2 regions of the Rossellomorea sp. DUT-2 genome follow, and region 2 is predicted to be linked to the other one. Evidence: riboswitches for the same ligand, from Rfam matches in the RefSeq annotation. Region 2 holds a riboswitch; the other holds the start of a gene.
What was found. Region 2 has a riboswitch for S-adenosylmethionine ahead of mmuP (S-methylmethionine permease). Riboswitches for the same ligand answer to the same signal wherever they lie in the genome.
Positions count from the first base shown of each region.

Region 1: another riboswitch for S-adenosylmethionine. It lies ahead of metE (5-methyltetrahydropteroyltriglutamate--homocysteine S-methyltransferase); the one in region 2 lies ahead of mmuP (S-methylmethionine permease).

Region 1 covers NZ_JBQPEO010000006.1:38,483-46,063, reverse strand. The annotation lists gene pckA (phosphoenolpyruvate carboxykinase (ATP)) at 1-988, shown strand, start outside; gene ACOSV2_RS19820 (lmo0937 family membrane protein) at 1,049-1,198, opposite strand; gene ACOSV2_RS19815 (GNAT family N-acetyltransferase) at 1,435-2,223, shown strand; gene ACOSV2_RS19810 (biotin transporter BioY) at 2,267-2,833, opposite strand; gene metE (5-methyltetrahydropteroyltriglutamate--homocysteine S-methyltransferase) at 3,215-5,509, opposite strand; cobalamin riboswitch at 5,663-5,847, opposite strand; SAM riboswitch class I at 5,916-6,026, opposite strand; gene ACOSV2_RS19800 (hypothetical protein) at 6,126-6,323, opposite strand; gene thiC (phosphomethylpyrimidine synthase ThiC) at 6,301-7,581, opposite strand, start outside.
Region 2 covers NZ_JBQPEO010000003.1:685,308-692,888, reverse strand. The annotation lists gene ACOSV2_RS14440 (amidase) at 1-567, opposite strand, end outside; gene ACOSV2_RS14435 (glucoamylase family protein) at 874-2,235, shown strand; gene mmuM (homocysteine S-methyltransferase) at 2,305-3,255, opposite strand; gene mmuP (S-methylmethionine permease) at 3,224-4,636, opposite strand; SAM riboswitch class I at 4,729-4,835, opposite strand; gene nei (endonuclease VIII) at 4,974-5,795, shown strand; gene ACOSV2_RS14415 (AAA family ATPase) at 5,897-6,403, shown strand; gene ACOSV2_RS14410 (isochorismatase family protein) at 6,452-7,024, opposite strand; gene ACOSV2_RS14405 (protein adenylyltransferase SelO) at 7,153-7,581, opposite strand, start outside.

The DNA of each region.
Region 1 (7,581 bases), on a different contig from region 2:
CTCTGTCATGAACTATGTGCTTCCAGAATCCGATATCCTTTCCATGCACTGTTCTTCAAATGTTGGACGCGAAGGAGATGTGGCATTGTTCTTCGGTTTATCCGGTACAGGGAAAACGACATTGTCCGCAGACCCTAACCGCCGTTTAATCGGCGATGATGAGCACGGATGGTCCCCGAACGGTGTATTCAATATTGAAGGCGGCTGTTACGCTAAGTGTATTGGACTGACACGTGAAAAGGAGCCTCAGATCTTTGATGCGATCCGTTTCGGTTCTGTCCTTGAAAATGTGGTTCTCGATGACCATTCCCGCATCGCTGATTATGAGGATAACTCATTAACAGAAAACACTCGTGCTGCGTACCCTCTTCAAGCGATGGAAAACATCGTTGAACCAAGTGTTGCAGGACATCCGAATACCATTGTATTCTTAACGGCAGATGCATTCGGGGTATTGCCTCCAATCAGCAAACTGACGAAAGAACAAGCAATGTACCACTTCTTGAGCGGTTATACATCGAAGCTTGCAGGTACTGAGCGCGGAATCACTTCACCACAGGCCACATTCTCGACGTGCTTTGGCTCACCATTCCTGCCGCTCCCTGCCACTCGTTATGCCGAAATGCTTGGGAAGAAAATCGATGAGCACAATGCACAAGTATTCTTAGTGAACACTGGTTGGACCGGTGGAGAATACGGTGTTGGAAACCGCATGAAGTTATCGTACACTCGTGCTATGATTCAAGCAGCTCTTGAAGGGGAACTGACTCACGTTGAAACAGAAACGGACGACATCTTTGGTCTGAACATCCCTGTTCACGTTCCTGGTGTTCCTGACGAAGTCCTTCAACCAAAGAGAACCTGGTCCAATGAAGCAGCCTATGAAGTGAAGGCAAAAGAACTTGCCCACAAATTCAACGAAAACTTCAAGAAATTCTCAAACGTACCATCTGAAATCGAACTTAAAGGCGGCCCAGCCGTTAAATAGTCTATATATCAAAGGTCCGTCCCTCGAATTCGAGGGACGGACCTTTGATATTGTAAGGGGTTATAGCCCTTTCTTTCGCCCGGTTATTCTGTTAAATAAGAATACAACAATGGCAATAACAAGTAATACATGGATGATGGCTCCTCCGATTTTAAAAATCAATCCAAGTAACCAAAGGACTAAAAGAATTCCAATAATGGTCCAAAGCATAAAGTTTCCCTCCTAATAACTGTGTTTGATGCTAAGATTCCCTATTTTAATGAATTTAAAACCACGCATGGTATTTCATAAAAAAGTGTAGCTATTCATAATTTCTGTTAGTCCAACAAAAATTATGCAAGCTACACCACTTGTACCCGCTATTATTGAAATTCTCCTAAAAATAATACTTTACTAAATATTTCTAATTTTGGTATGATAATGATTATTTACAGGAGGGGAACTTGATGATCAGACAGCTTACAGAACAGGATCATGGTCTTTGCCAGCAACTCATTCATCAGCAGCCTGCTGAGAATTTGTTTATTATCGGGGATATTGAAGCCTTTGGGTATGAACAGGATTTTCAGAAAATTTGGGGCGACTTTGATGCGGAAGGGAATTTGAGGGGAATCCTCCTTAAGTACAGAGAAAACTTCATCCCTTTTTCCATGGGTGAATTTGATGCAGAAGGGTTTGCCGGAATCATCAATGGAACCGAAGACTACAGCATCGTTTCCGGTTTAAAAAGGATTGTGACGCAGGTCGAACCCTTTTTATCCAGAGAAATTAATTCCAAAAGACATATGTACTATGCTAAATGTGACAACACGGAAGCAATGGATCGACAAGACCTGCCTCATGTAAAACAGGCTACCCTCACTGATTTACCTAAACTTGTGGACCTGTTGAACAGCATCCCTGAATTCAGTGGTGGCGACTTTTCTGTAGAAAAAAGAAAACATAGCATGGAAGCAGGAGTGTCGAGAAGCTATTACGTAGAAGAAGACGGAAAATTTGTTTCTTCTTCTTCCACAACCGCGGAAAACAGTATGTCTGCGATGATTGTCGCTGTATGTACACATCCTGAGTATAAGAAAAAAGGCTATGCGACGGAGTGCATGACGAAGCTTTGTCGTGACGTATTAGAAGAAGGAAAAGAGTTGTGCCTATTCTATGATAATCCCGAAGCAGGGAAAATTTATAAACGAATCGGATTCAAAGATATTGGCTATTGGTCTATGTATAAATTTTAATCATAAAAAAGTTGACTCCCAACAAAGAGTCAACTTTTTTTCATTATGCTGCTACTTTCCGATTCCCGATCAACCTGGCTTGAACCAGACGCTGTCTTACCGTGATCCCAATCCAGCTTGCAAGGAATGCTTTGATAAGTCCAACTACGATAAATGGATAAACGCCTGCTGCCATTGCCTGATTCCAGCTAAGATCGGCAACAAATTTCAGTTGAATGGTACCCAGGACCAACGTAATGATCATTCCGACCGTATTGGCAATCATCGCCATCGGAATCGTGAATTTGGTTTTCTCAAGAATGAATCCAGTAAAGAAAGCCGCTACGATAAAGCCGAAAATATAGCCTCCTGTAGGCCCAACCAGTACCTGTGCACCTCCACTGAATCCTGCAAATACAGGAACACCGACTGCTCCCAGGGCTGCATAGCATACCATGGCAAACGCACCATATCGGCTTCCAAGAATCGTCGCTGTAATTCCTACTGCTAATGTTTGCCCACTGATAGGAACGAGTGGAAGTGGAATCTCGATTTGAGCGAAAATCCCCGTAATCGCAGCAAAGATGGCACAGTGAATGATCACCCTTAATTTTTCTCCGTTCACTTTCAAATCCCCCTTGTGTATGTAAACTATGTATAACTTTAAGTTAACACAATTCAAAGGATTTTGGGAAGCTTATTTTTTTCTCCCTCTATATTTTAACTGGGAGCATAGACATTGCATATCTTTTCTTCCGCCTGCCATGCTAAAGCGGTTTTTAATGAAATCCTCCCTTGTAGGAACTCATCAACCCCCTTATCACTCACCAAATACAGGATAGTGCGCTTTGGCTGATGTTCATTAAATACTTGAATGATTCTTCCTATGGCTATGTATGGCATTTTCTTTTTATCTCCTTATGAGCAGGACGCAATTCTTTTCAATTGCGCCCTGCATTTTGAAAAGGTGGATCAAAGGAACGTAATCATCGGCACTCGATCATATTGACAATTATCCTTCCTTTTTCATGAGCATCTCTGCACGCACTTGTTCCGCCGCTTCCACCATGGTTTTAAGAGCTGATACCGTCTCATCGATTCCACGTGTTTTCAAACCACAATCCGGGTTGACCCAGAATAAATCGGCATCCAGCACTTCAAGAGCCCGATGTATATTACGGATTAATTCTTCATGCTTCGGCACCCGGGGGCTGTGAATGTCATATACCCCAAGACCTATCCCTTTATCATACGTATGATCTTCAAAAACATGGATCAATTCCCCATGACTTCTTGATGTTTCAATTGAGATGACATCAGCATCCAAATCACTGATGGCATCTATAATATCTTCAAAATCCGAATAACACATATGGGTATGGACCTGGGTTTGGTTCTGTAAAGATGAAGTGGCCAATCTGAAAGCATAAACGGCAGCCTTTAGATATTCCTCCCAATTCTCACTCTTTAAAGGGAGTCCTTCTCTAAGTGCCGGTTCATCGACTTGTATCATACGAATGCCATTGGCTTCTAATTCCTCTATCTCCTTTTGGAGAGAAAGCGCGATTTGATTAGCTACTTCATAACGTGATACATCATTCCGAACAAATGACCAGTTTAGAATCGTGATCGGGCCCGTTAACATCCCCTTAACCGGTTTATCCGTTAAGGATTGAGCGTATACAGTTTCTCTAACGGTCATGGGTTCTTTAAATTTCACATCACCATATATGAGTGGTGGCTTCACACATCTGGAACCGTATGATTGTACCCAGCCATACTTCGTAAATTGAAAACCTTCTAATTTTTCACCAAAGAATTCAACCATATCCGTCCGCTCGAATTCACCATGTACAAACACATCAAGGCCGATTTGTTCCTGAATTTCAATCCAACGTTTGATTTCTGCCTGAATATATTGCTGATACTCCCCTTCAGAAAGATCTCCCTTCCTCCATTTCAGCCTTTGCCTTCTCACTTCCTGGGTTTGAGGAAAACTGCCGATTGTAGTGGTAGGTAGAAAAGGTAATGAAAAGTACTTGGCCTGTTCCTGTTTACGAATATGGAAAGGATCTTTTCTCCCGACATTGTTAGGATCTTTCACCTCTTCCTGCACCTCTATCTTATTACGCAGTGGTGATTCGTTTAAATTCTTAATCGCCGTTTCACTTTGAACGATATCATCGTTTATTGTCCCGGCTCCCTCACGAATCCCCTTTGTTAAGATAGAGATTTCATGTAATTTCTCATCAGCAAATGATAGAGCGTCAATGAGGGGTGTACCAAGTGTTTCTTCATTCTGCAAGGTTACTGGTACATGTAGTAAACTGCATGATGGTTGTATGATCAAGCGATCACTCGGAACATACCCTGCAATGAACGATAGAAGCGAATGGGTATCCGCAAGATTACTTCTCCAAATATTCCTGCCATCAAGAATGCCGGCAGCCAGGAGTTTATCCTTAGGAAAGCCAAATCTTTTCAGCGCGGCCAAATTCTCACCACGATCATGCACAAAATCTATCCCTATGCCATCTACCGGCAATGCTAACACCCGCTGGTACCTTTCCAAACTATCATAATAGGTTTGAAGGATGATTTTTAACCCGGGGCAGGATTCTTTAAGCGTTTGATAGACTTCTTTGAATTGACCCATCTCTTCATCCCCGATGGATGTGCATAAGATCGGTTCATCCATTTGTACCCACTCTACCCCCTCTTCCTGTAATTCACGCAGTACTTCAGCATAAAGAGGGACAAATTGATCAACAAGAGTTTTATAATCACCGGTTTCATACCCTTTAGACAATTTCACAAAAGTGAAAGGACCTAAGATAACCGGTTTCCCTTCTATACCTAGCTTTTGTTTTGCCTCTCTAAATAAATGCAGGGGACGATTTTCCACTAACTGAGGTATGATCCCATCAAGCTCAGGCACGAGATAGTGATAGTTGGTGTTAAACCATTTTGTCATTTCTAATGCCACCGCGTCCTTCGCGCCTCTGGCCATTTCAAAATACGTTTCAAGAGAGACCTTACCCCCACTATAATGAAACCTCTCGGGAACCAAGCCGAACATAACGGCTGTATCGAGCACATGATCATATAAGCTGAAATCTCCAACCGGAACTAAATCAATCCCCTGTTCTAATTGCTTCTTCAAATGGTTGACTCTTATTTCCTTCATTTGTTCTAAGAAGGAATCCTTTTCAATCTTCCCTGCCCAAAATTGTTCCAGGGTCTTTTTCCATTCACGCTTTTCACCGATCCTTGGATATCCTACATTGGAACTAATCACATTACTCATTCAATCCTCACTCCTTATACTTGATATGGTTGTCATCAACAAAAAAATCTCCCTTTCAAATGAAAGAGAGATTCATACGTATCACTAACTAGAGTTGAGACATTCTTGTATTCTCAACACGTATTCCTCACCCCTCTCTATATCCACGTAGAGCATAAGCGCATACAACAGGCAGGTCTCCTGACTTAGGTTCACAGCTTCTTATCCCTTCCCATTTCAACAGAAATAGTGGTTGAATGATAAGTCGCTCCCCATTACAGTGGCGGGACCGTGCCGGATTTTCACCGGTCTTCCCTTTTAGCTGAGCATGACTCAGCACCTATTGCATTTGTCTATTAAATTTTTATTTCAAAAAAAGAAAAGCCCTCTCTTGCGATAGAGAGGGCTTCATGTCTATTAGAATCCTCTCTTATTTTCCAAAGCCAATTGCTTTGCAGGAATTAGCACCTTTTCAACACATCGGTTGAATGGTTGCCGGGTTTCATAGGGCCAGTCCCTCCACCTCTCTTAATAAGAGTCACACATATATATTCATTTACTATTCCGAAATTTGTAATAATCGTAGCACGGTACATACAAGCTGTCAAAAGAAATTTAATCTATAACTTACACGTTTCTAATAATAGGTACTTTCTACATAATGACATTTGATACAAGATCTTGTTACTTGCGTTTCATAGAAGACATGCCTGCAGTTTTCCTGAATGCTCTTCACTTCTTTTTCGAGTTGGATGACTCTCTGATTGAGCTTTACGATCTCATTCTTCAATTTGAGTACATGGCTAAGAGGTTCATCGATAGATGTTTGATCCATTTTCCACAAACTCCTTCGATTTTTCTTTCAGCCCTTTTTCTATTTCCTTATGAGCGTCATCAATGCTATTTTCCTTCATTTCCCTTATATCATGTGATATTCTCATTGAACAAAATTTCGGTCCACACATTGAACAAAAATGGGCCGTTTTTGCCCCTTCTGCAGGAAGTGTTTCGTCATGATATTCCCTTGCACGTTCCGGGTCCACGGATAAATTAAATTGGTCATTCCATCTAAATTCAAATCGAGCCTTAGAAACGGCATTATCTCTTACTTGTGCCCCTGGATGCCCTTTCGCCAAATCCGCTGCGTGTGCAGCGATTTTATATGCAATGACACCCTCTCTCACATCATCTTTATTCGGTAATCCGAGATGCTCTTTCGGTGTTACATAGCACAACATGGCTGTTCCAAACCAACCGATCATGGCAGCCCCTATGGCGGAAGTAATGTGATCATACCCCGGGGCAATATCTGTCGTTAATGGGCCCAAGGTATAAAAAGGAGCTTCATGACAGATTTCCATTTGCTTATCCACATTCTCTTTAATCATATGCATCGGTACATGACCAGGGCCTTCAATCATCACCTGTACATCATGCTTCCAAGCAATTTTGGTTAGCTCGCCCAATGTTTCAAGCTCGGCAAACTGTGCTTCATCATTCGCATCAGCAATTGATCCGGGCCTTAAACCATCTCCTAAGGAAACGGAGATATCATAGGCTTTTAAAATCTTACATATATCTTCAAAATGTGAATAAAGAAAGTTCTCTTTATGATGGGCAAGACACCATTGTGCCATGATTGAACCTCCACGGGAAACAATGCCTGTTGTACGCTCAGCCGTCAGCTGAATATACCGCAATAATACACCTGCATGAATGGTGAAATAGTCAACTCCCTGCTCCGCCTGTTCGATTAATGTATCCCGGTACACATCCCATGTAAGATTCTCTGCAATTCCGTTTACTTTTTCAAGTGCTTGATAGATCGGTACCGTACCAACAGGGACAGGGGAGTTTCGAATGACCCACTCCCTTGTTGTATGAATGTTTTTCCCTGTTGATAAGTCCATTATGGTATCGGCACCCCAACGAGTTGCCCACGTCATTTTCTCCACTTCTTCTTCAACGGAAGATGATACGGCAGAGTTTCCGATATTCGCGTTTATTTTCACATGAAAGTGACGGCCGATGATCATCGGTTCACATTCAGGATGATTGATATTGGCAGGAATGATGGCCCTGCCATTTGCTAC
Region 2 (7,581 bases):
TGGCTTCAAACCAAATAACCCGCAATAGGCAGCAGGGATTCTGATAGATCCCCCACCATCATTGGCACCCGCGATCGGAACAATGCCGGATGCTACCGCAGCTGCTGAACCGCCACTTGAACCTCCCGGTGTATAATCCAGGTTCCACGGATTTCTTGTCGCACCGTAATGTGAAGGCTCCGTAACAGCCACTAAAGCAAATTCAGGTACATTCGTCTGCCCCAGAATAACCACGCCAGCTTCCCGCAATCTCCTGGTATACTCTGAATCTGTCTTTGCACGGTAGCTTCGAAGAGATCTTGAACCTGCTGTCATGGGCTCCCCTTCCATATCTTGAGTGATATTTTTCAATAGCATCGGTACACCGGCGAAGGCCCCAGTAAGCTCTTTGTCTGCAACCTCCCTCGCCTGTTCATACATTTTATGAATCACTGCGTTCAACTTCGGGTTGTGGGCTTCTGTTCTTTTAATGGCCTCTTCAACCAATTCTCTAGGCTGAACTTCTTTTTTCTTCACTAATTCTGCGAGCCCTAAACCGTCGTAGTTTTTATAATCAAAGCCCTGCATCCTGCTCCCCCCTATTGACTATGTATCTATGACTTTCTACATAATAGGAGAATTTCCTTTTTTTAATAGAATTCAATCACACTGTAGCCTAAAAAAGATTCTAGTCCCCCAATATAGTAGCACCTATGACTGAGGGCAGTGTCTGGATCCAGCGGTTACTCGACGATGGATACTGGTATAAAAGACTCAAAAAAAAGGTCATATACCCACGGTTTATTTTCAGATAATTGTTACTATTGAGTGATATACGTCTTTTGATCACTCTTGTATACTTTTAATCGAAACGTTTCACCAAATTGAAAGGAAGTGTCCTATTTGAAGAAATATTTTTCATTGCTGTTAGTTTTATTGCTTATCGTCAGCGCTACGCTCCCAGCTGCGGCTTCTGGAAATCACACAAACAAAGGAAAAGAGATCGCTTTATCTAAACAATTGAAAGCGATTTCAAAAAATACCTATCGATACTTCGAAGATTTTACAGATAAGAAAACGGGACTCACTTATGATGCCGTCCGAATGGATACCGGGGAGATCAATGCTCAGAAATTCACTTCTCCTACGAACATTGCCATGTATATGATGAGTACGATTTCAGCTGAGGAAGTCGGCCTGATTTCACGTGAAGAAGCCGTGACCAACATCGAAAAGACGTTGAATTCATTAAAAGATATGGAAAAATGGAACGGATTATTTTACAACTGGTACTATACAGAAGATGCAACACTCATGACGGAGTGGGGTCAATTCATCTCAACTGTAGATAATGGATGGCTGTCTGCAGGACTCGTTGTAGTGGGACAAGCGTATCCGGAACTCTATGAAGAGACCCACGCATTAGTTGAGGACATGGATTATTCCACTCTTTACACACCTGAAGTAGGACAAATGCGGGGCGGATATGATGTAGCAACCGAGAGCTATACTTCTCACCATTACGGTGCCTTTTATACGGAACCACGCGTAGCAAGCTACATCGCAATCGGGAAAGAAGATGTACCGGAAGAACATTGGTGGAGAATGTTCCGCACCATGCCTGAAAGCTGGGATTGGCAGGCTCAAATTCCAGAAGGATATACAGAAACTTATGATGGTGTAGATGTCTTTGAAGGACATTACAGTTACAAGGGCACTAAATATGTACCAAGCTGGGGAGGAAGCATGTTTGAAGCATTGATGCCACAGCTTGTACTAAAGGAGAAAGAACTTGGGAAGAACGCACTTGGCTTGAACAATAAGCGTCATGTAGACATCCAGATTCAATATGCTAAAGAGCAAGGATATGAAGCCTGGGGCATGTCGCCAGCAGCCACACCAGATAATTATTCAGAATTTGCCGCTACTCCATTAGGTATGGACGGTTATAAGTCTGATGGTACTGTTACTCCACATGCCACTTTCCTGGCACTTGAATATGCACCAATGGAAGCATTCAATAACATCCAGGCGTTGAAACGTTTCGATATGTACGGGAAATACGGATTCCTTGATTCAGTCAATGTAGAGACAGGAGAAGTGACTCAAGCCTACCTCGCTTTAGATCAAGGTATGACAATGGTCTCAATCGTCAACTATTTAAAAGATGGAGTCATCAGAGATTACTTCCATCAAGATCAAATCGGGAAATCTCCAGAGGACCTACTGATAAAAGAGACGTTTTCTATTAAATAATAGAAGCGATAATGATGCAAAAGCCCAAATGGTTGAACCACTTGGGCTTTTGCATTTAAGTGTTATTGTCTATCTCCACCTCTTCGCCAAGGCTTCAATATGACCAGGATCCGTCCGGCAGCAACCACCAATGATACGGGCACCTGCCTCGTACCAAATTCCTGATTGCTCATCAAACGCCGAACACGCTTCCTCCCCATGCCACGTTTTAGTCTCAGCATTGTAAGTCTCACCTGAGTTCGGGTACACGATGATTGGTTTGTCAGTGTTTCTGCTTAATACGCTTATCGCCTCTTTGGCCGCAATAATCGGTGCACAATTCACCCCAATCGCAGCGATTTGTTCATCGTCATTGAACACACGCGTGCACTCTTCAATCCCCGTTCCATCACTTATCGTCTTTCCATCCTTTAATGAAAAAGACAGCCAGGCACAGGTATCCGGAAATTCTTTCAAAAGTGACGCGAGTACCTTTGCCTCCTGCAAGGACGGGATGGTTTCGAATGCCAACAAATCAGCACCCGCCTCCACTAGTGCCTGGATTCTGGGAAAATGGAAACCTGCTAAATGTTGATCGCTTACTCCATAGTTCCCAACGTATTCAGAGCCGTCAGCAAGGTATGCCCCGTATGGTCCTACAGAACCTGCAACGATTGGTTTCGGCCGATTCGAATTTCCCTTATCTTCCTTCCAAAAGCCATCCCGAGCCTGTTTGGCAAGAGTAACCGTTTTTCGGATTAATTCCAGCGCTTCCGGTTTCTCTATTCCGCGCTTTCGAAAACCATCCACCGTTGCCTGGTAGCTGGCTGTAATCGCACAATCGGCTCCTGCACGGAAATAATCAGCATGAACTTTCTCAATCGCTTCCGGTTTTTCAAGGAGTACACGGGCAGACCAAAGGGGGTCGTTTAAATCACAGCCATGGGTTTCCAGCTCTGTGGCTAACGCTCCATCTAAAATAAGTGGGGAATGTTTTTGTAAAATAGCATCAATGGGATTCAGCTTCAGTTGATTCGACATAACCTGTTCCTCTTTTCTTTACGTATTGTGTTATATGATAGCTTCCATAGCAAAGGGCGATAAACGGGATTCCGCAATAAAGGGCGATCCTCTGAGTGGGATCAAAGGCAATGCCGATACAGGAAGCGAGACAAAGCAGAAATGCCGCAATGGGGACGAGTGGATAGAGCGGCGTCCGATAAGCCAGGTCTTTCACATCGTTTCCTTCCCTTATGTACTGTCTTCGAAATAGAAATTGGGCAGCACTAATGCTCATCCACACGATCACCACCGCAAGACCTGAGACCGAAACCAAAACGATGTAGACCGTCCCCGGTGCAATGATGCTTGAAAGCAAGGCCAGCCCCCCTCCAAGCATGCTGCATACAATCGCATTGAGAGGGACTCCCCTATCAGTCAATTTGGCAAAAATCGGTGAGATCGTTTGCTTATCTGAAAGCGACCATAGCATTCTGGAAGAAGCATACAGACCTGAGTTTGCCGCTGATAAAATGGCCGTTATGATCACAAAATTCATGATATCGGCGGCATACGGGATTCCAATCCGACCAAGTACCGCTACGAAAGGACTTTCCAATACACCGGCTGACTGGCTCGGTATTAGAGCAGATAATACTACAATCGTCCCTACATAAAAGATGATCAATCTCACAAGAGTGGTACGGATGGCTCTAGGAATCGATTTTGATGGATTCTCTGTTTCTCCCGCCGCAACCCCGATCAATTCTGTTCCTGAAAAGGCAAAATTCACGGCAAGCATGGTCATCAAGATGGCAAATGCCCCGTTCGGAAACAATCCAGAACTTGTGATATTCGAGAAAAGCGGAGCGGGCTCTGAATGAATGAGGGGGATGAAACCGACGATCGCCCCTGTCCCAATCACAATAAACGCAACAATCGCAATCACTTTTACTAAAGAAAACCAAAATTCAGATTCAGCAAAAAACCGCACTGACAACGCATTAAGGACAAAAATCAACGCAGCAAAGATCGCGCTCCAAATCCATACACTAATCGAAGGAAACCAGCGCTGCATCATCAAGCCAGCCGCCGTAAACTCCGACCCCAATGCCACTGTCCATGTCAGCCAATATAACCAGCCCACCGTATAACCGGTTCCAGGACCAATGAATTTTGTAGCATAACTATGAAAGGATCCCGTCTCCGGCATATGGACAGAAAGCTCGCCTAAACAAAGCATCACAAGATACACCACCAGCGCCCCAATCAAATAAGCAAGGATCGTCCCAAACGGTCCAGCCTGATGGATCGTGTACCCCGAACTCAAGAAAAGCCCGGTTCCGATCACCCCTCCAAGAGACAGCATCACCAAATGCCGCGTCTTCATCTTCCTTTTAAAACTCTGTCCTGCCTTTTCCATACAAACACCCTTCCTTCTAAATGTATTGAGGAATGGGTGAACAAACAAAAAACGCACCCTAAACGAGTGCGTCACCGACAAATAAAAGATTGCTCCTATCTATCAGGGTTTGAATCACCCGCTGGAATTAGCACAGTATCTTCACAGACCTGTTGCTGAGGCTTCAAAGGGCCAGTCCCTCCACCTCTCTGGATAAGAAAATATTTAGATTTTTTAAAACTTTATCAATATATTGGAATAATGTCAAGACCATGAAATAGATTAGTACCCCAGCCTATCCCAATGTTACATTAAGGATTAAAAAGGGAATAACTATACTAAAAAAGGAGAAACCGCCATGCCAGAAGGTCCGGAAATCAGAAGAGCGGCTGATGGAGTCGAGCGCGCTCTTAAGAATAAAACCGTACAAGATGTATACTTTGCCTTCCCTCATTTGGAAGATTACGAAGACCTATTAAAAGGATCGATCGTGAAGAGAGTGGACACGAAAGGAAAAGCCATGCTCATCCGCTTTGACAACGGATACACCATTTACTCTCACAACCAACTTTACGGAAAATGGTATATCAGGAACCTGTACAATTATCCGAAAACCAACCGACAGCTAAGGCTTGCTCTACATAATGAGAAAAAGTCGGCACTTCTTTACAGTGCATCCGATATTGATGTCCTCCGTGACGAAGAGGTGCCCGAGCATCCTTTCGTTTCTAAAGTGGGACCCGACATTTTGAGTGAAGAAGTAACAGCGGATGAATTGCTTCAAAGAATGAAAGAAAAACGATTCTACAAACGAAAGTGGTCGATACTTTTATTAGATCAAGGGTTTGTAGCCGGGATCGGGAATTATTTGAGGTCTGAGATCATGTTTGCAGCAGACATCCACCCTTCTCTTCGTCCGATTGACTGTACGGAAGATCAATTGATGAAAGCATCAGAGGCGATCATTCATTTAATTAAGCAATCCTATAAGACTGGTGGGATTACAAACGATCTTGAGCTTGTTGAGAAGTTAAAAGCTAAAGGAGAGAAGCGTTCGAAATATCGTCATTGGGTATTCAATCGAGAAGGGGCATCATGCTTTATTTGTGGGAGTGAAATTGAAAAGACGGTCGCTGCTTCGAGGCGGTTGTATTTTTGTCCGGTTTGCCAGGGACAATGAACCTGTCCCCCCCCCCCCCGCCCCTATCATTGAAAGCGAACCCGGTGATAAGATAAAATGAAACTAACAATTCACATATTGGATTGGAGGAGGGGTATGCCATGACCAATAAAACTATCTACCTTTTAATCGGACCAAAAGGAAGCGGAAAATCGTTCATCGGGACCCTGATGGACCAAAAGTTTGGAATCCCCTTTATCAGGGTGGAAGATTGGGCAAAGAAAGTGAAGAAAGATAGACAAATCGACAATGAAGATTATCTATCTGACGTTTTTTCTGCCATCGAAAAAGGGATTCGACACGCCTTGGACATGCACGACAAAATCGTATTTGAATCCACAGGACTGACGCCTTACTTTGACCAAATGTTCGAAAGTATCAATAGAGATTTTTCAGTCGTTACGATTGGGGTCCATGCAAACCATGAACGGTGCCTGCATAGAGTCAAGTCAAGAGATCAATCCATCCATATAAATGTTTCTGATGAACAGGTGAATGAGATCAACAAACAGGTAAAGGAAAAAGGGATGAGGACAGACTTTCAGCTGATTAATGAGGATAAATCTGTGGAGGAATTAGTGAGCGAAATGAGAGAAATAATGAAATAAAGCCCCTTCCATCTGCTTTTTGCCAGACAAAAGGGGCTTGTTCCGGATCTACATTCCGTATTTCTCCCGATAAAAATCATGCTTGGGCTGAAACAACTCTTCATCCGATTGTCTGACGTCGGAGAAATGATCCACGTTATAATGACCATACAAAGCCTTGTTGTGGTGCTGGATAATTTGCTCAGCCTTTAACACAGATGAATCCTTCGTCGAGTGACCATCTGCCACCAGGGTTACGTCCAATCCATTAACGGTTGCATACCGAACAGCGGTGTCGATACAATATTCCGTTTGGCATCCCATGATGACAACATGTTCAACCTTTTTATCTTTTAAATAGCTTAGTAATGGCGTACCGTAAAACGAATTGGTCGCTAATTTATCATACACCACACTCTCGTCCGAAACATGGATATCCTTGTGAACCTGGAATCCATCACCTTCCCCGCCTCCTACATCTTTATCTCGAATAAACACGATGTGAGCACCTGTTTCGGCTGCCTTCTGGATGACCCGATTGATGTTTTCAATCAGTCTCTCCTTTTGAAATACCGCTTGTTCCCCTTCATTTCCTTCGATTAATTCCTGCTGGGCATCAATCACGAGTAATGCTTGGTTCAATAGAAAAACTCCTTTATCTCCATTTTCTCCTCACCTATCTTTGAATAGTTTCGACTTATCATTGACAAAGTCCTCTTACACTCCAAAAAAGCAGGAAACCTTTTGGCTTCCTGCTTTGCGCTCATTCTTCATGTACCGCAATACGTTCGGTAAGGGCGATTGGATGGATCAGGTGGTGTCGCGTACTTGCACTGTTCTGTCAATAACTGATAAGGATTTTTAAGAACCTTAAGCAAACGCTCCATTACGCTGTAATCACCACTTTCCACTGCAGCTTCCAACGCTTCCTCCACACGGTGATTCCGGGGAATCACAGATGGACTACTTTTTCGCATTAACTGATGAGTTGCTTCTTTTGACTCTTCCTGCCTGTTAAGTCTCTCTACCCAGCGTTCTTTCCATTGAACAAATTCCGGGTTATTAAACAGATCGATTTGTTCTTCATTTGTTAATGCACGGAATGTATTGGTATAGTCGGCACGATTCTCTTTCATTAAACTTAAGAGATCTTTTGCAAGGGCTTCGTCCCCTTCTTCTTCGTTGAATATACCGAGTTT